DNA from 3 places in the Scandinavium lactucae genome. Region 3 is predicted to be linked to each of the others. Evidence: predicted binding sites of a transcription regulator. Region 3 holds the regulator's gene; each other region holds the start of a gene.
The links. The regulator Fur, encoded in region 3, represses iron uptake genes when iron is present. The targets are predictions, from matches to a motif close to ATAATAATGAGAACNACTATCAA.
Positions count from the first base shown of each region.

Region 1: the regulator Fur is predicted to act here: its motif matches at 4,343-4,365, upstream of zupT (zinc transporter ZupT).
Region 2: the regulator Fur is predicted to act here: its motif matches at 2,598-2,620, upstream of SIK69_RS08180 (TonB-dependent siderophore receptor).

Region 1 covers NZ_JAWXRD010000029.1:88,319-95,640, reverse strand. The annotation lists gene glnE (bifunctional [glutamate--ammonia ligase]-adenylyl-L-tyrosine phosphorylase/[glutamate--ammonia-ligase] adenylyltransferase) at 1-636, shown strand, start outside; gene hldE (bifunctional D-glycero-beta-D-manno-heptose-7-phosphate kinase/D-glycero-beta-D-manno-heptose 1-phosphate adenylyltransferase HldE) at 682-2,115, shown strand; gene ubiK (ubiquinone biosynthesis accessory factor UbiK) at 2,173-2,457, opposite strand; FMN riboswitch at 2,580-2,729, shown strand; gene ribB (3,4-dihydroxy-2-butanone-4-phosphate synthase) at 2,832-3,485, shown strand; gene zupT (zinc transporter ZupT) at 3,557-4,330, opposite strand; gene ygiD (4,5-DOPA-extradiol-dioxygenase) at 4,527-5,315, shown strand; gene SIK69_RS10950 (glutathionylspermidine synthase family protein) at 5,369-6,529, opposite strand; gene SIK69_RS10945 (DUF1190 family protein) at 6,535-7,197, opposite strand.
Region 2 covers NZ_JAWXRD010000027.1:33,253-40,574, forward strand. The annotation lists gene iadA (beta-aspartyl-peptidase) at 1-591, shown strand, start outside; gene treA (alpha,alpha-trehalase TreA) at 771-2,525, shown strand; gene SIK69_RS08180 (TonB-dependent siderophore receptor) at 2,700-4,820, shown strand; gene SIK69_RS08185 (GlsB/YeaQ/YmgE family stress response membrane protein) at 4,914-5,168, opposite strand; gene ycgR (flagellar brake protein YcgR) at 5,379-6,110, shown strand; gene emtA (membrane-bound lytic murein transglycosylase EmtA) at 6,111-6,731, opposite strand; gene ldcA (muramoyltetrapeptide carboxypeptidase) at 6,824-7,322, shown strand, end outside.
Region 3 covers NZ_JAWXRD010000035.1:45,809-53,130, forward strand. The annotation lists gene potE (putrescine-ornithine antiporter) at 1-236, shown strand, start outside; gene pgm (phosphoglucomutase (alpha-D-glucose-1,6-bisphosphate-dependent)) at 346-1,986, opposite strand; gene seqA (replication initiation negative regulator SeqA) at 2,006-2,557, opposite strand; gene ybfF (esterase) at 2,731-3,495, shown strand; gene ybfE (LexA regulated protein) at 3,627-3,920, shown strand; gene fldA (flavodoxin FldA) at 4,069-4,599, shown strand; gene fur (ferric iron uptake transcriptional regulator) at 4,926-5,378, shown strand; gene SIK69_RS15430 (ChiQ/YbfN family lipoprotein) at 5,474-5,812, opposite strand; gene chiP (chitoporin ChiP) at 5,860-7,272, opposite strand.

The DNA of each region.
Region 1 (7,322 bases), on a different contig from region 3:
ATGCATCTGTTCAGCACCCGAACCTCCTCGGGCATTCTGTACGAAGTGGACGCTCGCTTACGTCCGTCCGGTGCGGCGGGAATGCTTGTTACCACCACGGATTCGTTTGCCGATTATCAGCATCATGAAGCCTGGACCTGGGAACATCAGGCCCTGGTGCGTGCCCGCGTGGTGTATGGCGATCCGCAGTTGCAGGCGCAGTTTGATGCGATTCGCCGCGACATTTTGACCACTTCCCGCGAAGGCGAAAAGCTGCAAACCGACGTGCGTGAAATGCGCGAAAAAATGCGCGCGCACCTTGGGGGTAAACACCGCGATCGCTTTGATATTAAAGCCGATGAGGGCGGTATCACCGATATCGAGTTTATTACGCAATATCTGGTGTTGCGCTTCGCCCACCATAAACCGAAGCTGACGCGCTGGTCGGATAACGTGCGTATCCTCGAACTGCTGGCCCAAAACGACATTATGGACGAACAGGAAGCGCTGGCGTTGAGTCGGGCTTACACCACGCTGCGCGATGCCTTGCATCATCTGGCGTTGCAGGAAGCGCCGGGCCACGTGGCACCGGACGCTTTTGTGGCAGAACGTGAGCTGGTCATCGCCAGCTGGCGAAAGTGGCTGGTGCTGCCCTGAGATGGTATTATCGCGCGCAATTAATGAATCTTTCAGGAGTCTGGAATGAAAGTAACGCTGCCAGAGTTTGAACGTGCAGGTGTGATGGTTGTCGGTGATGTGATGCTGGACCGCTACTGGTACGGCCCAACGAGCCGCATCTCTCCGGAGGCTCCGGTCCCGGTGGTGAAGGTGGATACCATCGAAGAACGCCCTGGCGGCGCGGCTAACGTGGCAATGAACATCGCTTCGCTCGGCGCGCATTCGCGTCTGGTGGGCCTGACCGGCATCGACGATGCGGCACGTGCGCTGAGCAAAGCGCTGGCCGATGTGAACGTCAAATGCGATTTCGTTTCCGTGCCGACGCATCCGACCATTACCAAGCTGCGTGTGCTGTCACGCAATCAGCAGCTGATCCGTCTGGACTTCGAAGAAGGGTTTGCCGGGGTTGACCCGCAGCCGATGCACGAGCGCATTCAGCAGGCGCTGAGCCACATTGGAGCGCTGGTGCTCTCTGATTACGCCAAGGGCGCGCTGGAAAGCGTGCAGGAGATGATTCAACTGGCGCGTAAAGCGGGAGTTCCGGTGCTGATCGACCCGAAAGGCACCGAGTTTGAGCGGTATCGCGGCGCGACGCTGCTGACACCAAACCTGTCTGAATTTGAAGCCGTCGCCGGGAAGTGCAAAAGCGAAGCGGAAATCGTCGAGCGCGGCATGAAGGTCATCGCCGATTACGAGCTGTCCGCGTTACTGGTGACCCGTTCCGAGCAGGGGATGACCCTGTTGCAACCGGGCAAAGCGCCGCTGCATATGCCGACCCAGGCACAGGAAGTGTACGACGTGACCGGGGCCGGTGATACGGTGATTGGCGTGCTGGCGGCGACGCTGGCCGCGGGCAATTCACTCGAAGAAGCCTGCTTCTTTGCCAATGCCGCGGCGGGGGTAGTGGTTGGTAAACTTGGGACGTCGACCGTGTCGCCCATCGAGCTGGAAAATGCGGTACGCGGCCGGGCAGATACCGGTTTCGGCGTGATGAGCGAAGCCGAGCTGAAGCAGGCGGTACTCGCGGCGCGTAAGCGGGGTGAGAAAGTGGTGATGACCAACGGCGTGTTCGACATTCTGCACGCGGGCCACGTCTCTTATCTGTCCAACGCACGTAAACTCGGCGATCGTCTGATTGTCGCGGTGAACAGCGATGCCTCGACTAAGCGCCTGAAAGGAGAAACCCGTCCGGTGAACCCGCTCGATCAGCGCATGATTGTGCTTGGTGCGCTGGAATCGGTCGACTGGGTGGTCTCGTTTGAAGAGGATACGCCGCAGCGTCTGATCGCCGGAATTCTGCCAGATCTGCTGGTGAAAGGTGGGGATTATAAGCCGGATCAAATCGCGGGCAGCGAGGAAGTCTGGGCCAACGGTGGGGAAGTGATGGTGCTGAACTTTGAAGATGGCTGTTCAACCACCAACATTATCAAGCGTATTCAGAAAGACAGCAGCAAGTAACGTTGCGACTGCCTGTTGTAAGCCCGGTACGCGTCAGCGCCACCGGGCAATTCTGCATTACTCGTCTACCGGAGGAATGGCCGGAGCAGGCGTGACGGCAGTAGAGCGGCTTTCCAGGTCGCTGATACGCTGTTCCAGCAGTGCCAGCTTTTCCCGGGTGCGCAGCAGCACCTGAGTCTGCACGTCGAACTCTTCGCGGCTGACCAGATCCAGACGCGTCAGCTGAGATTGCAGCACCTGGCGGATTTTCTTCTCAACGTCATCGCCAAAATCACGCAGGCCTTTCGGCATTGACTCGTGAACCTGGCGGGCGATCTGTTCAATTTTCTTCGGATCAATCATTACGGTTTCCCTGATCTGGTCGGTTTTACAGATTATTGTAGTGCCTTATGCCGGGCCTATAAACCAGAAATGTTTGAAGCTTATGCATTGCCGCCAATAATCATTAGCGTTATAGTTATCTCGCTTATTCTCAGGGCGGGGCGAAATTCCCCACCGGCGGTAAATCAACTCAGGTTGAAAGCCCGCGAGCGCTTCAGACGCCAGTTTGAAGGTCAGCAGATCCGGTGTAATTCCGGGGCCGACGGTTAGAGTCCGGATGGGAGAGAGTAACGATCCACGGGCACGGCCCGCTCACGTTATTTTTTTGCCGCTTTGTCGGTACTCCTAAGACTGCCCTGATTCTGGTAACCATAATTTTAATGAGGTCTTTTACCATGAATCAGACGCTACTTTCCTCTTTTGGTACTGCATTAGAACGCGTTGAACACGCGTTATCCGCGCTGCGCGAAGGTCGCGGAGTGATGGTGCTCGACGATGAAAACCGCGAAAACGAAGGCGATATGATCTTTGCCGCCGAAACCATGACCGTTGAGCAGATGGCGCTGACCATTCGCCACGGCAGCGGCATCGTGTGCCTGTGCATCAACGAAGAACGCCGTAAGCAGCTCGACCTACCGATGATGGTGGAAAACAACACCAGCGCCTTCGGCACCGGTTTTACCGTGACTATCGAAGCCGCACACGGCGTGACGACCGGCGTATCTGCCGCTGACCGCGTAACCACCGTCCGCGCCGCCATTGCCGATGGCGCGAAGCCGTCAGACCTGCATCGCCCGGGCCACGTGTTCCCACTGCGTGCGCAGGCGGGTGGCGTGCTGACGCGCGGCGGCCACACCGAAGCGACTATCGATCTGGTGACCCTGGCAGGCTTCAAACCTGCAGGCGTCCTGTGTGAACTGACCAATGACGACGGTACCATGGCGCGTGCGCCGGAGTGCATCAAGTTTGCTCAGGAACACAACATGCCAGTCGTGACCATCGAAGACCTGGTAGAATACCGCCAAAAGCATGAGCGTAAGGCCAGCTAAGCTTGTCTGACGTGAAATGAACAACGCCGGGATATATTCCCGGCGTTTTACTATCTGGCTCTGTGTAAATTCTAAGCGAATCCCATCGACTGAAGCAGCACCAGGCTAAGCCCCATCACCGACATCCCGCACAAAACGCCGTAGCTTGGGTTGTTATGCGGATCGATCTCTTTTGCCAGCGGCATCAGTTCATCGACCGACAGCGCAACCATTATCCCGGCAACCGCCGCCATAATCGCCGCCATCACCACCGGGGACACCAGCGAGCCGAGAATTAACCACGCCAGTACGCCACCAAGAATTTCGGCCATTCCGGAAATCCCTGCCCAGAAAATGGCTTTGCGTTTTGAGCCCGTCGCGGCATAAACCGGCCCGGCGACCGCCAATCCTTCAGGAATATTGTGCAGCGCTACCGCCAGCGCAATGCCAAACCCTAACTCCAGATTACTGCTGGCTGTCACGTAGGTTGCCACGCCTTCCGGGAAGTTGTGCAGGCTGATGCCGAGCGTCAGTAGCATCGCGGTCCGCCGCAGGTTACGTGGCATCACTGCTTTTTCACCCTGCATTAAATCTTGCGGATGGGCGTGCGGCAACAGGCGATCGAGGCCGAAATAGCCCAGCAGGCCGACCACAAACATGCCGTAGCCTAGAACCGGAGACATGCCTTCAGTGCCGAGGGCGGCAGGCAGCATCTCCATTAAGGAAATCAGCAGCATAATGCCCGCGGCAAAGCCAAGTGAAAACGCGAGCACGCGGTTGGAGGGCTTTTGGCCAATAACGCCGAGGACAGCCCCAATAAAAGTGGCCCCACCAGCGAGCAGGGTCAGGAGCAAGGGTACTGACATGAAAACTCCTTCATGATAATGATTATCATTTATAGTAAAGATCTCTTTCCCCGAAAGCGAGAGGGGAAATCGGGCTTTTACGTGTCCTTACATTCAAATTTCCTGATGATCTTCATCACCGTTATCTGAGTTCTTCGGGTTCAGAAAGCGCGTAATGTAGAACCATCAAATCGACTGTTCTTGTAAGGATATCATCATGTCTTCTTCCCGTATGCCAGCGCTGTTTTTAGGTCACGGTAGTCCGATGAACGTGCTGGAGGATAACGTGTACACCCGTGCCTGGCAGCAACTCGGAGCCACGCTGCCGCGTCCGAAAGCAATCGTTGCGATTTCCGCGCACTGGTTTACCCGTGGAACGGGCGTGACAGCGATGGAAGCGCCGAAAACGATCCACGACTTCGGTGGTTTTCCGCAGGCACTGTACGACACCCATTATCCTGCGCCGGGTTCGCCCGAGCTGGCACAGCGTCTGGTTGAGCTACTGGCCCCGGTGCCTGTCGCGCTCGATAAAGAAGCTTGGGGTTTCGACCACGGATCGTGGGGGGTGTTAATCAAGATGTACCCGGAGGCTGATATTCCGATGGTACAGCTCAGTATCGACAGCACCAAACCACCCGCCTGGCATATGGAAATGGGGCGCAAGCTGGCTTCGCTGCGTGATGAAGGCATCATGCTGGTGGCGAGCGGGAATGTGGTTCACAACCTGCGTACCGCGCGCTGGCACGGTGAAAACACGCCGTATCCGTGGGCGACATCGTTCAATGAATTTGTGAAAGAGAATCTTCACTGGCAAGGGCCGACAGAGGATCACCCGCTGGTGAACTATCTCGATCACGAAGGCGGGGCGCTGTCGAACCCGACGGCGGATCATTATCTGCCGCTGCTGTACGTGTTAGGCGCGTGGGATGGCAAAGAGGCGATTACGCTGCCGACCGATGGCATCGAAATGGGCAGTTTGAGCATGTTGTCGGTGCAGATAGGTTAAGGCCTGGTGACGTTGACGTGTGGGCCCGGCAAGCATGCGCCGCCGGGCAAAAATTACTCCACAAAGATATGCGGATAGAAACGTGACAGATCCTGGGTGATCAACGCCCGGTCTTCACGGATGCCGATCCCGGCTGGTTGATCGTTGATCAACCAGCTGCCGATCAGCGTATAGCTGTCGCCAAACTTCGGCAGTTCATAGAACTGCTGGACGATCATTCCTTCTTCCCCGTATGGCCCTTCTACCGCTTCCAGCACTTTGCCATGTTCAACGATCGACACATTGGCACCCTCGCGTGAGAAAATAGGTTTGATGACGTACTTATCCATTGGCGGATAATTATCTTCGGCGAAATAGGCTGGTAGCAGATTCGGATGATCCGGGAACATTTCCCACAGCATCGGCAACAACGCTTTGTTAGAGATAATGCTTTTCCACGCCGGTTCCAGCCAGCGAACGCCAGCATCTTCCAGCTTGGTGGAGAAAATCTCGCGCAGCATGTATTCCCACGGATACAGCTTGAACAGGTTGCCGATAACCTGATCGTGCAGGTCGGTAAACTGTCCTTTTTCGCCAAGCCCGATATCTTCGATATACAGGAACTCGCTCGCCACACCCGCTTCATTGGCGCAGTCTTGCAGATACTGTACCGTGCCACGGTCTTCGGTGGTGTCGCGACAGCAGGCGAAATGCAGCAGGCCAAAACCGTGCTGTTCGCGCAGTTCAGCGAAGCGTTCAATCAGCTTTTCTTGCAGACTGTTGAACTGATCGCTGCCCGCTGGCAGGTTGCCCGCATTCTGCTGATCTTCGAGCCAGATCCACTGGAAAAACGCCGCTTCGTACAGTGAGGTTGGCGTATCGGCATTATTTTCCAGCAGCTTAGGGTCGCCTTTACCGTCCCACGCCAGATCGAGGCGCGAATAGAGCGAAGGCTGTTGGGTTTGCCATGACTGGCGCACGAAGCTCCAGGTGTGTTTTGGAATACGGAATTTGGTCAGCAGCTCGTCACTGGCGACCACGCGTTCAACCACCTTCAGGCACATCTGGTGCAGCTCAGCCGTCACGTCTTCCAGCTTTTCGACCTGGCCGAGGGTCAGTTTGTAATAGGCATCTTCACACCAGTACGGTTCGCCATACATGGTGTGAAAATTGAAGCCATATTCAGTGGCTTTTTCGCGCCAGTCCGGGCGCTCAACGATACTGACTCTTTCCATGATAATCAGCCGCCCATAGAGCGGGTTGACGTGCCAGCGGCACTGCGCTGCATGGTGGATTGTTTCGCAACCGATTCACCAAAGCCGCCGCGAGTTACGGTGCTGGTGGTGGCCGGTTTCGGTGCCATCGCGGTTTTCGGTACGGTGGTTGTACGGCCCGATTGGGCTGCGCCGTAGCCTTTGCCGCTGGCATCGGTGTATTGACCATACGCCGGGCTCGCCGGATTTTTCGAGCTGAACAGCGGCTGTTGCTGGAAGCCACCGCTCATCATGCGGCCCATCATGTAGCCTGCCATCAACGGCATCCAGAAGCTGCCGCTACTTTGCGCCTGCGCCTGGTTTTCCGGGGCCATGCCTGCCTGAGCAGGTGCCTGCTGGCACTGGCCTTCACCAAATTCAGCCACGCAGTCTTCACGGCTGGCGTATTTCGGCGCGGTGCGCTCGGCTTCTTTCAGCGCGTTGTTGTAGGATGCGGTACATTCGGCGCTTTTGCCTGGGTTCGCGCTCGAGCAGTCATCGGCGTTCTGGTACATCGACACCGTTTCGTCAGATTTTTCACAGCCGGAAAGCATAAAGACGGCGGTGATCGCCAGCGCGACAGGCGTCAGATGGCGTGCGCCCCAGTTCTTGCGGAACGAAGCGTGATTAATTGTTTTTGTCCGTTTCATTATTTTCATCCTGGACCCAGTGGTAGCGCTCAGGATAGTGGATGAGTGGTTGAAATTGAAGCGATGAGAGGCTCGCGAAGGGGATCTTTACGTTGCCTTACGTTATTTTGGCGGGGAAGAACCAG
Region 2 (7,322 bases), on a different contig from region 3:
GCAAAAGCCGGTATAAGCGTGTTCCATATGGGTAACAGCCCGCGCGAACTGGAGCCATTGCGGGAAATCCTGCGCCATGCTGATGTACCGATTGGCAAACTGCTCCCGACCCATGTCAATCGTGCTGAGCCGTTGTTTATCGCGGCGTTGCAGTTTGCCCGTGATGGCGGGTTTATCGACATTACCAGTAGCATTGAGGCACCGATCGATCCCGCAACGGCGATTATGCGTGCGCTGCAGGCGGACGTCCCGCTGGCCCAGATAACGCTCAGTTCAGACGGGAACGGCAGTCAGCCGAAATTTGACGACCGGGGGAATCTGACCGGGATAGGCGTCGCTGGTTTTGAGTCATTACTGGAAACACTGCGAAAGCTGGTGGTGCAGCATAAATTGCCGCTGGAGCAGGCGCTCAGCCCGCTGACCCGCAACGTGGCGACCTTCCTTGACCTGCCTCAGAAAGGGCGTCTGGCACCCGGTGGTGATGCAGACCTGCTGATGCTCGACGACCAGATGCAACTCCGCGCAGTATGGGCCAAAGGAAAACAGATGGTCCGCGACGGGAAAGCCTGCGTGCGGGGAACCTTCGAGTAATATCCGCCTGATATGATCGTTGCACGCAAGCCCGGTTATCGGGTTTGCGTTTTTTATTTGAAACGCAACGGTAATTTTTCTGGAAATGCGCGAAACGTTATCTGTAACACGCGCGGGGAACGATATTCGGCTATGGTTGTTAACAGCGGAAACTGCGCAGCTAAAAAGGAGAATCAACAATGAATAAACCCGTTTTGCGCCGTCCTGACGCACTGTACTTTGCTCTGCAACTGGCCCTCGGCGGTGCCCTACTTTCGTTAAGCGTGGCCTCAGCCCAGGCTGACGATGTCCAGACCGCCACGCCGCAATCGCCGGATATTTTGTTTGGCCCGCTGTTCAATGACGTGCAGAGCGCGAAGCTGTTCCCGGACCAGAAAACCTTTGCCGATGCGGTGCCTAACGGGGATCCGTTGATGATCCTCGCTGATTACCGGATGCAGCGAAATCAGAGCAGTTTTGACCTGCGCCATTTTGTGGAGGTGAACTTCACCCTGCCGCAGGAAAAAGACAAATACGTGCCGCCGAAAGGCCAGAGCCTGCGGGCCCATATTGATGGCCTGTGGCCGGTTCTGACCCGCACCACCGACAGCGCTGCAAAATGGGATTCCCTGCTGCCGCTGCCCAAGCCGTATGTCGTGCCCGGCGGACGCTTCCGTGAGGTCTATTACTGGGACAGTTATTTCACCATGCTCGGCCTGGCGGAAAGCGGTCACTGGGACAAAATCGAGGATATGGTTGCCAACTTTGCCTATGAAATTGACACCTGGGGCCATATTCCAAACGGTAACCGCAGCTACTATCTGAGCCGCTCGCAGCCGCCGTTCTTCTCGCTGATGGTTGAACTGCTGGCTACTCACGACCGCGATGCGCTGAAAACCTATCTGCCACAGATGGAAAAAGAGCACGCCTACTGGATGGACGGTCAGGATTCGCTGCAAAACGGTAAGGCCGACAAACGGGTGGTGAAACTTAGCGACGGCGCGGTGCTCAACCGCTACTGGGATGACAAAGACACCCCGCGTCCGGAATCGTGGCTCGACGATGTGAATACCGCCAAGAGCAATCCGAACCGCCCGGCGACCGAAATTTACCGCGACCTGCGCTCTGCCGCCGCGTCCGGCTGGGACTTCAGTTCGCGCTGGATGGATGACCCGCAAAAACTCAGCACCCTCCGCACGACCAGCATTGTGCCGGTCGACCTTAATGCCCTGATGTTCAAAATGGAAAAAATCATCGCCAGCGCCAGCAAAGCTGCCGGGGATGATGCCAAAGCGGCGCGTTATGACGCGATGGCCAACGACCGCCAGAAGGCCATCGAAAATCACCTGTGGAATGAGAAAGAGGGTTGGTACGCCGATTACGATTTGAAAACCCAAAAGGTGCGTAATCAGCTGACTGCCGCCGCGTTGTTCCCGCTGTATGTCAATGCGGCCTCCAGCGATCGCGCGGCGAAAATGGCGTCGGTTACTGAGTCCCGCCTGCTGAAACCAGGCGGCATCACCACCACCACCGTGAACAGCGGACAGCAATGGGATGCGCCGAATGGCTGGGCCCCGCTGCAATGGGTCGCCGCCGAAGGGCTGCAAAACTACGGCAAGGATAAGATCGCGATGGAGGTCAGCTGGCGTTTCCTGACCAACGTGCAGCACACCTACGACAGCCAGCAAAAACTGGTCGAGAAATATGACATCACCTCGACCGGCACCGGCGGTGGTGGCGGGGAATATCCGTTACAGGATGGCTTCGGCTGGAGTAATGGCGTGACCCTGAAAATGCTGGATTTGATCTGCCCGAAAGCGCAGCCGTGCGATGACGTGCCTAAAAACCGCCCAGCCCCGGCAGCCAGCCCCGCCCCATCAGACAAGAAAGCCCCAGAAGCCGACAAAACGCCTGCGCCTGCAACGGCTGCTCTCACTCCGGCTGAAAAAGCCTAATCCCCCTTATCAGCCTGCTACCAGAAATGGTAGCAGGGCTGCTTAGTCCCTCTCTTGACCTCGCTAACGCAAACAATAATAATTCGCATTCTTTTTTAACGAAAAATGACATTTTCGCACCTTTTGACACGGTGGCGCACAGGAGTGCCAGGCCGCGTTTTTCAGGATTATGCAATGAATAACACTTTGCTTCTCAAACGCTCGTCGGTCTTTTGCGCCCTGGCGCTGGCGTTCCCCTGCTCAACCTTCGCAGAAGAAACGGTGGTCGTCACGGCCCAGCCGGTTGAATCCGCTACCGCTCCGACCAAAGGCTACACCGCTAAAACATCCACCGGTTCGACCAAAACCGATCAACCCCTGATCACCACCGCCCAATCGGTATCGGTAGTGACCCGTGAGCAGATGGAAGATCAGGGTGTGACTAACGTCAGCCAGGCGCTGAGCTACACCCCGGGGGTGTACAGCACCTTTGGCGGCTCGGCCACCCGCTTCGACGCTATTTCCCTGCGCGGCTATCACGGCGGCGACGTGGATAACATTTTCCTCGACGGGATGCGCCTGATGAGTGATGGCGGCAGTCATAACGTCATTCAGATTGACCCGTGGTTCCTCGACCGCATCGACGTTATCAAAGGTCCCTCTTCCGCGCTATACGGCCAAAGCGTGCCGGGCGGGCTGGTGAATCTGACCTCAAAGCGTCCCCAATTTAGCTCCGAAGGTCACGTACAGGTATTTGGCGGCACCCAGAGCACTAAAGGCGCGGCGTTCGATTATACCGATGCCATTAACGACCAGTGGGCGTACCGGGTGATTGGCATTACCCGCAATACCGATACGCAGGTGGATAATACCCGCGAAGAACGTTACGCGATCTCTCCGTCGCTGCTATGGCAGCCCGATTCTGACACCAGCCTGTTGCTGCGGGCCTATCTGCAAAAAGATCCATCCGGCGGCTACCACGGCTCGCTGCCGCTGGACGGCACCCGCTATGAGCACAACGGTCGTAAGCTGAGTAATCACACCAATGAAGGCGATCCGGGCGACGGCTATCAGCGCCGCGAGCAGATCTACAGCTACGAATTTAATCACCAGTTCGACGATGTCTGGTCGGTCTCTTCCAGCGGAAGTTATACCCATTCGAATGTGAATCTGGACCAGGTGTATCAAGTGGGCTGGATAGGCGACAGCGATATGCTGGCACGCGGCTACAGCGGTTCTGAAGGCTCGCTCGACGGCTGGTCAACCGATAACCGTATTAAGGCCGATTTCAACACCGGCGAGGTATCACACACCGTGGTGCTGGGCGGGGAATATCATCGCTTCCGCAATGACCTGTGGACCGGTGCGGGCAGCGCCAATCCGCTCAATCCGTTTACCGGGTATACCGCACAGACCGGGCATACCGTGACCTACAGCGATTATAACAATCGTCGCTATTATCAGACCGGTATCTATTTGCAAGATGAGATGGTGTGGAACCGCTGGCATGCGGATCTCTCCACCCGTTACGACCGTATTGTTTCCCAGCAGGTGAGCGATACCTTTGGCACCTCGTCGCGCCGTTCCGATGACCATATCAGCAGCCGCGCCTCGCTGCTGTATGCCTTTGAGAATGGCCTGTCTCCGTACATGAGCTACAGCCAGGCGATCACCCCGGCGATGCTGTCCGGTCCGGACGGTACGCTGCTGAAACCGACCACCGCCGAGCAGTTCGAAGCGGGTCTGAAATTCCAGCCGCCGGGCACTGCCGACATGTACAGTATTGCGATGTATGATCTGACGCAGAAAGATGTCGCTACCCGTGACCCGAATATCGCCACCGCGACCTTCCTGCCCGCCGGGAAAGTGCATTCGCAGGGTGTGGAACTCGAAGCGCGTAACCAGCTCACGCCGCGCCTGAGCACCATCGCGGGCTATACCTGGAACCGTTTACGCTTTGCCGATACCAAAGATGGCACCGACGACAATACGCCGCAGCTGACGCCGGACCAGATGGCTTCCCTGTGGGCGCACTATAAATTTGATTACGGTATCAGCGCGGGCGCGGGTGTGCGTTATATCGGCAAACAGTGGGCTGACGACGCGAATACCGAACGTCTGCCGTCCACCACTCTGTTTGATGCGATGATTCGCGCCGATCTCGGGGCGTGGACATCGGCGCTAAAAGGCGCGTATTTACAGGTGAATGCGAATAACCTGACTGACAGAGAGTATATTTCCGGCTGTTACGGCACCAATAACTGCTATTGGGGTGCGGAGCGTTCGGTGATTGCCACCGTCGGATATGATTTCTGAGGATAAATAAGAAAATTGCCCGGTGGCGCTACGCTTGCCGGGCCTACCGTGTAATCCGTAGGTCCGGCAAGTCTGTGCCGCCGGGCAACTGTATTATGCGTTGCGACGCAGCAATCGGAACACCAGCAGCACCACAACGGCACCTACAACGGCGACCAGGAAGCTGTGCAGGTTAAAGCCGGACACGTCCCCAATACCAAACATGGTTGCCAGCCACCCCCCCACTACAGCACCGACAATCCCCAGGATACAGGTGAGGATAAAGCCGCCGCCATCACGTCCTGGCATCAGCAGTTTGGCAATAACACCCGCAATCAGTCCGAATATAATCCAGGTCAGAATACCCATTTTAACCCTCCTCCAAATAAACAAATTAACCACAATAAAAACAGGATTATTGTAAGCCCCGCGTCTCTTAAGTATAGGTAAACATTCCTGAAAAGTTGGTCAACGGGGGAAAATATTTATTAGAAATAAATTTTTCACCCGTTTGTATTAAGTTCTGTAGGGCGCTGCCGATAGTTGATCGAATCTCTGTCAAATAAGGAGCTACCGGGCGTGAGTCATTACAATGAGCAATTCCTGAAACAAAATCCGCTGGCAGTGTTAAACGTTCTTCGCGATCTGCACCGCGATCGTATCCCGTTGCGTGTTTGCTGGGGAACATCGCAATTTATTAGCCGCATTCTCGACATCTCTCCTCAGGCGTTGATCATCGACTATGGTAGCCAGGAGTATGAGAACCGCGCGGTTCAGCGTGCTGAAAATATCACTCTTTCTGCCGAAACCCAGGGAGCCAAAATAGAATTTACCGTACCGAAGGTGAATCATGGTCAGTTCCTCGATTTGCCCGCCTTCACCCTGCCTATCCCTTCGTCGCTGTGGTTTATTCAGCGCCGTGAGTTTTTCCGCATCTCCGCCCCGCTGCACCCGATCTATTACTGCCGGGCAAAACTGGCTGATAAAAGTGAAATTCGTTTTCGTCTGTGTGACCTGTCGCTTGGCGGAATGGGGGGGCTGATGGAGTCTGCGCCACCGGCTATTCTGAAAGCCGGGGTGATGTTCTCACAGTTGGAACTCGATATGGGGGAATGGGGAAAATTCCACTTCGACGCGCAGCTGCTTTCGCTCAGCGAACACAAGGTGGTGGACAGCAAGAATGAGACAATTAGCACCCCGCGCCTGAGCTTTCGTTTTCTCAACGTCAGCCCGGCAATGGAGCGCACGCTCCAGCGGATTATTTTCTCGCTGGAGCGTGAGGCGCGTGAGCGCGCAAACAAAGTGCGTTAGTTAGTCGATAGCGTCCATCGCTTTCTGCACCTTCCAGATATAGCGCGGAGCCTGTGGCGATGGGTGGTTTTTGACGATGTGGTCGAAGAATTCCTCTTTATCCATATCGTTTATCTCCTCTATCGCTTTTTTGCGATCGGAGGAGAAGGTACGCAGCAGCGCACCCGCGCCGTTGACGTAAGAGGTGACCAGCGCATACTGCATCACTTCCGGATCTTTAATCCCCGCCAGCACGCCGTGCTCAAGGATGCTGAAGTAGGCGGTGCCCATCGAGATGTTACGTTCCGGGTTTTTCAGCTCGCTGACTGACGGATCGCCCTTCCAGCCCATATAGCGGTACACTTCCCGCCCGGCGGTGGACGGTTTAAGCTGCATCAGGCCCACCGCCCCCGATTTACTGACCACGTTAGGATTCCCCCCCGATTCCACCGCGATAATGGCGGTGATGAATTTAGGATCAAGCCCCCAGGCTGCCCCGGCCTTCTGGCTGATGGGCATCCATTGCATCGCACGCTGCACCGGCACCGTCGGGTTATAAGGTGGATTACGGTAATCGTATTTCGGTTTTGAACTGCATCCGGCAAGCAAGACAACTAAAACAACAAACCATCTCAATTTCACGCTTCTTTCCTTTTCACTGAAGTGTGCGGCGCTAATGACAACGCGATGTTCAGGCGGCATGATAACCGTTTCATTCTCAGCAAGGAATTGCCATGAATCTGTTTCATCTGATTGCGCCATCGGGCTATTGCATTAACCAACAGGCCGCCATCCGCGGGATTGAGCGCCTGACAGCGGCCGGACACCCGATTAACAATCAGTCGATTCTCACGCGTCGCCAGCAGCGTTTTGCCGGTAATGAAGCCGAGCGTGCAGGCGACATCAACGCGTTGGCACAGCTCGCGGGCAGTAATACGGTTGTGATGCCGGTCCGCGGTGGTTACGGGGCCAGTCGTTTGCTCGACATGATTGACTGGCAGGCGTTAGCTACCCGCCAGCGTCATGATCCGCTACTCATTTGCGGCCATAGCGATTTCACCGCCATTCAGATGGCGCTGCTGTGCAAAGGGGTGATCACCTTCAGCGGCCCGATGCTGGCGGGAAATTTCGGTGCCGATAACCTGAACGAATTTACCCTCGAACATTTCTGGCGCGCGCTGCGTAACCCGGCGTTCACCGTCGAATGGCAAGGCAACGGCCCTGCCTGTGACG
Region 3 (7,322 bases):
TTCCGTATATTCTGTCGATGGCGGCGCTGGTGATCATTCAGAAAGTGGCGAACGTGGCACCGGGTAAAGCGAAGGCGGCCAATGTGGTAGCCTTTATCGGGGCGATGTACAGCTTCTATGCGCTATATTCGTCAGGTGAAGAAGCGATGCTCTGGGGGGCGATTGTCACCTTTATGGGCTGGACGCTTTACGGACTTGTCTCTCCGCGATTTGAGCTGAAGAATAAACACAGTTAAGTCAACGCAAAACGGTAACCCGAAGGTTACCGTTTTTTGTGTTTGCTGCCTCGCCCTGTGCGAGAGCGCTTTTTCCCGGCGGCGCTTTGCTTGCCGGGCCTACCAAACACTACGCGTTTTTCAGCACTTCACTCACAATTTCTACCGCTTCTTTCTCAATCAACTGACGGTGCTCGGCACCGAGGAAGCTTTCACAGTAGATTTTGTACGCATCTTCCGTACCGGATGGACGCGCGGCAAACCAGCCATTTTTGGTCATCACTTTCAGACCGCCGATGGAGGCACCGTTGCCCGGTGCGGCAGTCAGACGCGCGGTGATCGGGTCCCCCGCCAGGGTATCTGCACTAACCATCTCCGGAGAGAGTTTGGACAGCGCTGCTTTCTGCGCCGAGGTGGCCGCAGCCTGCAGACGGTTGTAGCTCGGCGCACCAAAACGCTCGGCCAGTTCGTCATAGTGCTGCTGCGGATTTTTTCCGGTTACCGCAGTAATTTCTGCCGCCAGCAGACACATGATGATCCCGTCTTTGTCGGTAGACCACGGCGTGCCGTCAAAACGCAGGAACGATGCCCCGGCGCTCTCTTCCCCGCCAAAGCCGAAGCTGCCGTCGAACAGACCGTCAACGAACCATTTGAAGCCAACCGGCACTTCAACCAGTTTGCGGCCCAGGGCCTCAACCACACGGTCAATCATCGCCGAAGAGACCAGGGTTTTACCCACGGCCACGTCTTTGCCCCACTGCGGACGATGCTGGAACAGGTAATTGATGGCAACTGCCAGGTAATGATTTGGGTTCATGAGTCCTGCCGGAGTGACGATCCCGTGACGGTCGTAATCCGGATCATTGGCAAACGCCAGGTCGAACTTATCACGCAGTGCCAGCAGGCCCGCCATCGCACATTCGGAAGAGCAATCCATGCGGATCGCACCGTCTTTATCGAGGTGCATAAAGCGGAAGGTCTGATCGACGTGATCGTTCACGATAGTCAGATCAAGTTTGTAGAACTCGGCAATGCGTTTCCAGTATTCAATCCCGGAGCCGCCCAACGGATCAACGCCCAGCTTCAGACCCGCTTTCTGGATGGCTTTGATATCAACGATATCCGCCAGGCCTTCAATGAACGGCTGCACCAGATCCTGTTCTTTAATATGACCCGACGCCCAGGCTTCATCCACAGACAGACGCTTGACGCCTTTCAGGCCATCGGCCAGCAGCGCGTTAGCACGGTCTTCGACCACTTTGGTCACGTTGGTATCCGCCGGGCCACCGTTTGGCGGATTGTACTTGATACCGCCATCATCCGGCGGGTTGTGCGAAGGGGTGATGACGATGCCGTCAGCCTGCGCTCCCCCTTTTTGGTTGTGAACCAGGATAGCGTTGGAAATGGCAGGCGTTGGCGTATAGCCGTTGTCTTCCTGAACAATGACGTCCACGCCATTAGCGGCCAGCACTTCCAGTACCGAAATGATCGCCGGTTCTGACAGCGCGTGGGTATCCTTCCCGACGTAGCACGGCCCGGTGATACCATTTTTGGCACGATTTTCCGCAATGGCCTGGGCGATAGCCAGGATATGCGGTTCGTTAAAGCTATGACGGGCGGCGCTTCCACGGTGACCGGAAGTGCCGAATTTCACCGCGTGTTCTGCGTTACCCACTTCTGGTTTCAGCACGTAGTACTGAGACGTCAGCTGGGCGACGTTGATCAAATCACTCTGTTGTGCAGGCTGACCCGCACGGTTATGAGTTGCCATTGCCTGGTCCTTCTTATGCTTAGATAGTGCCGCAAACCTTTTCAATTAATTCCGCGGGGAACTGCATTGACTGCATGATGTGTTCGACCATGCTGCATTTACGACCGGTATTGGTATTCGTTATCACCCAGTACGGGGTATCAGGCACTTGCTTAGGCTTGGTCTGATTGCCGTTTTTCAGCAACGTCGCTTCATCAACCGCGAAATAGACGCGCGTGCGGCCATGCAGTGACTCAGTAGCCTCAGCAAATGCTTTATTGTTTAAGCCGTAAAGTGTAGTCAGCACCAGCAGGAAACGGTTGACCGCTTTCTTCTGCTCAGCGTATTCGTCAGAAAGCAACAGCTCACGCACCGCGCGAACGTTATCTTTCGGCGAAGCGACTTTTTTGACCGCAGCGACGACCGGTGCAGAAGCAGGTGCCGGGGTCTCTTTGGCTACGGTTGCTGCAGCTTGTGGTACGGCAGAAATTTTCAGCATACGCCGTAAAATGTCGGATGCGCTCTCGCCAATGTGCTTAGTGTGGCTGGCAATAAAGCCGTAGAGTTCGTCATCAACTTCGATCGTTTTCATCTTAATCCAGTGAGATATCTTTTCTGAATACAAGTCGTTGGGATTATAAGGACAAAACCCAACAGCGGATAGCGTGTCGGCAAAAACTCAGACGACTACTGAGTGTTGCAGCCGGGCGGCAGAATGCTCAACATGATACCCTAACCCGACGTAGCGAAAAAAAGAACTTTGCCATGAAATTAAACAGCCGAGCGCAAACTGCACAAAACCTGCACACTAATTCTCCCATCGTCCTGGTTCACGGCCTTTTCGGTAGCCTGGATAACCTCGGGATCCTCGCGAGAGATCTGGTTGCCGACCACGATATTCTGCAAGTCGATATGCGTAACCACGGTCTTTCCCCGCGATCCGCGGAAATGACCTATCCGGCGATGGCGCAGGATCTTCTCGACACGCTTGATGCCAATGGTATTGAGAAAGCCACGTTGATCGGTCATTCCATGGGCGGGAAAGCGGTGATGGCGTTTACCGCCCTGGCACCAGAACGCGTCGGAAAACTGGTGGCAATCGATATTGCCCCGGTGAATTATCAGGTGCGTCGTCACGATGAAATCTTTGCGGCCATCAACGCGGTGACCGAAGCCGCTGTCTCAAACCGTCAGCAAGCGGCAGAGGTTATGCGCCAGCATATTAATGAAGAAGGCGTGATTCAGTTCCTGCTGAAATCTTTTGTCGACGGTGAATGGCGCTTCAACGTGCCCACGTTATGGGATCAGTACCCGCACATCGTCGGTTGGGAAACGATTCCCGCATGGGACCACCCTGCCCTGTTTATTGCTGGCGGCAACTCGCCTTATGTCACCAACGCGTACCGCGACGCCCTGTTATCGCAGTTCCCACAGGCGCGAGCGCACGTGATTGCCGGAGCCGGACACTGGGTTCATGCTGAAAAACCGGAAGCAGTACTCCGCGCTATCCGTCGCTATCTGGCGGAATGATTAAAATCCGAGCAAGCAAGCGCCATTGTGGCTCCCGGCGTTGGCGTGTGGGTTTCGCTCATGTATGATTGCGCGCTATCTGCGCCGGGCCTGTCGTCTGGCGGCTTGTTTCCCCGAAGTCACTCTGAATCATGGCAAAAGAACAAACGGACCGAACGACATTAGATTTGTTCGCAAACGAGCGTCGCCCGGGAAGGCCGAAAACCAATCCGCTCTCACGCGACGAACAGTTACGCATTAATAAGCGTAATCAGCTGAAACGCGACAAAAGCAACGGTCTCAAACGCGTTGAGCTTAAGCTCAATAACGATGCCGTCGACGCGCTCAATGAGCTGGCGGATGCCAGAAACATGAGCCGCAGCGAGCTTATCGAAGAGATACTGATGCAACAGCTGGCTGTGTTACACGGCCAGGAACGTGACTGAAAACACGAAATCTTTCACTTTCATTTAGCAGTGAGTGCAGTCCGGCGCAATTGCAGTTCCCGCGCACTTCTCCTCCTGCTATCATTGCCTTTATCTGTGGGCAACATTCCACCATCATTTCATTACGTTTCAAGAGGTTATTTTACTCATGGCAATCACAGGTATTTTTTTCGGCAGCGACACCGGTAACACCGAAAATATTGCGAAGATGATCCAGAAGCAGCTGGGCAAAGACGTTGCCGAGGTGCATGACATTGCCAAGAGCAGTAAAGAAGACCTCGAAGGTTTCGACATTCTGCTGCTGGGTATCCCAACCTGGTACTACGGTGAAGCACAGTGTGACTGGGACGACTTCTTCCCAACGCTGGAAGAGGTAGACTTCAACGGCAAACTGGTGGCCCTGTTCGGCTGTGGCGATCAGGAAGACTACGCAGAGTATTTCTGTGATGCGCTGGGCACCATCCGCGACATCATCGAACCACGCGGCGCGACCATCGTCGGTCACTGGCCAACCGAAGGCTACCATTTCGAAGCCTCTAAAGGTCTGGCCGATGACAACCATTTTGTTGGTCTGGCCATTGATGAAGATCGCCAGCCTGAACTGACCGCTGAACGCGTTCAGAAGTGGGTAAAACAAATCTCTGAAGAGCTGCACCTGGAAGAGATCAAGAACGCCTGATGATGTAACGGCGCAGCGCTCGCGTTGCGCCGTGTGATTGATGAACAGATCGATAGGTTGCGTAAAATTAATAGATATAAGCAATCAAATTAATCGCTACAAATTTTTAACTTTTGAGCACATATCTGTACAATGTCTTCTGTTTTGACGAGGTCGGATGTTTCGCTTTGCAGATGATGCCTCGTTTCTGAAAAGCATACTTTGCTCAGGGTTTGCAGTTTTCATTTAGGCACCGCAGTCCTATAATGAGACGCATTATCCTGAATTCATTCTTAGTAATACTTCCAATAAGGAAGTGTATCGCCTAGCAACAGGACTGATTCCGCATGACTGACAACAATACCGCATTAAAGAAGGCAGGCCTGAAAGTCACGCTTCCTCGATTGAAAATTCTGGAAGTGCTTCAGGAGCCTGACAATCACCATGTCAGTGCGGAAGACCTTTATAAACGCCTCATCGACATGGGCGAAGAAATTGGTCTGGCAACGGTGTATCGCGTTCTGAACCAGTTCGACGATGCCGGGATTGTCACCCGCCACAATTTCGAAGGCGGTAAATCTGTTTTCGAATTGACCCAACAGCATCACCACGATCACCTGATCTGCCTCGACTGTGGCAAGGTTATCGAATTCAGTGATGACTCTATCGAAGCGCGTCAGCGCGAAATTGCCACCAGACACGGCATTCGTCTGACCAACCACAGTCTGTATCTTTATGGCCATTGCGCAGAAGGTGACTGCCGTGAAGATGAGCACGCACATGATGGTGCCGAGAAATAATCGGACATCCAGAAAAGTAAAAGCCAACCTGACGGTTGGCTTTTTTATTGGCATTTTTGGCATAACGTTGGGGCAATAGCGCCAACCGTCGAGGGTTACGGCTTAGGCGTATTGTTACTGCGAATCTCTTTCCACACCTGATCACAACGGGCTTTGACTGCCTGATCGTTGCCGGTACGCGTCGCCAGAATACAATTCTGGTAATCCAGAACGCGTACACTTTCCTGAGTCGCAAACTGCTGATGAGTCTTGTCAGTTTTCAGTACGTTGAGCACGCTCTGGCAGGCTTCAATTTTATCCGGATTTCCTTCAGCGGTATTGATACAGGCGCTGTAGGCATCTTTCAGCTTGCTGTCTTCTTGTGGTGCAGGAGATGGCTGCGCACAGGCCACCAGCCCGGAAGCCATAACGGCGATAAGAATCAATTTTTTCATGATACGGCCTTATCAATGCGCGGCAGGTTTACCCTGCCGCACGCGTGTCAGAAGATAGTGAACGGGGCAATAACGATGAACTTCACGTCACGCTCATCCTGGAAGATGTTGCCATAACCGCCGCCCCAGCTTGGGATGTCGGAGTGGTTGTCGTATTGAGTGAAGTGCAGTTTGAACAGCGTGCCTTTCGCACGGCCTTCCTGCACGGTGTACATCGCATCAAAGCTGTAAGAAGACTCTTTGATTTTGTTCGAGGCGTTGTCTTCACGCTGACCTGCGCTGTTGATATACCAGTCCGCCGGTTTGGCATCCCAGGCATACACGTAAGATGCGCCGACGGCCCAGCCTGGCATATCCCAATTTTTCAGGTCATACATCGCACCGAAGAACACCGCTTTTTCGCCGTTGGCGTTGAAGTCTGAGCGGTTATCCCACCAGATATCCAGACGACCGTTGGAAGAAGCATAGGTCGGGGTCATACGCTGGAGGAAGTAACCCTGCTGGCCTTCTGCTTTTACCCACGTCCCTTCCAGGCGCAGGTCAACTACGTCAGCCACTTTATAGCCGAAGGTCAGTGCCTGTAACCACGCGGTGCCGTCGTAAATATCGTTAATGGTGTTGCTCTCAACGGTGTCACGCGCCCCATAGAATTGGTAGCTGGTTGAGAGTGGCGCGCCGGCAACATCAAATTTGTAGCTGGCTTTGGCGAAGTACTGATCCATAAAGCCTTCTGCCTGACCAAATGCGGCTTCGAGCACCAGGTCATTTTTGAAATCATACTTGGCACCAATGGAGTGCAGATACTCAACTTTGGTTTTCTTATCGTTCTGATAGAAATGGTCTGTTTCGAGGTGCCATGGAGCCTTATATTCGTTGGTCCACATATAGGAGAAGCTCAACGCACCAGCATCACCGTAATCAAAGTTTGCCCCGGCTTCTGCCCCTTGATAGGTACCTGGCATAAAGCTCCAGTGCGGCGCTAAAAGCGTTTGCCCGGTTGGCTGAATATAACCTGCACGCGCCCAGGTCGGACCCAGTTTGAATTTCGCGGCGGCTTTATAAAGGCTGATACCACTCTTATCGCCAGAGTAATCTTCGTCGTAGCCTTTATTAATGGATGAGAACGCAATTTCGTTTGGGTGTCCGCTTTCTGATGATTCCGCCATTTCGATAGCGGTGAAAGCAGCAATATCAAGGCCGATAAAATCGGCGGCATAGCCAGACTGGAAGTCGAGGTTGGCGTTCCAGGTGGAATGGGAAAGGTTAGTTTTGTATTTGTCGCCGTCGGTGACGTCTTTACGGTCACGTTCACGCTGCCAGTAATAAACACCGCCGGTTAAGGTTGAATCGTCTACGAATCCTGCTGCACTGGCTTGCGGAACTGCAATCCAGCCCGACATTGCGGTGACCCCGGCAATAGCCAGCGCCAGCGTACTACGTTTGCCACTGAACGTACGCATGTGTATATCCTCTTTGACTTTTAAAAACGCGCTCACAAAGGTGAACAGCG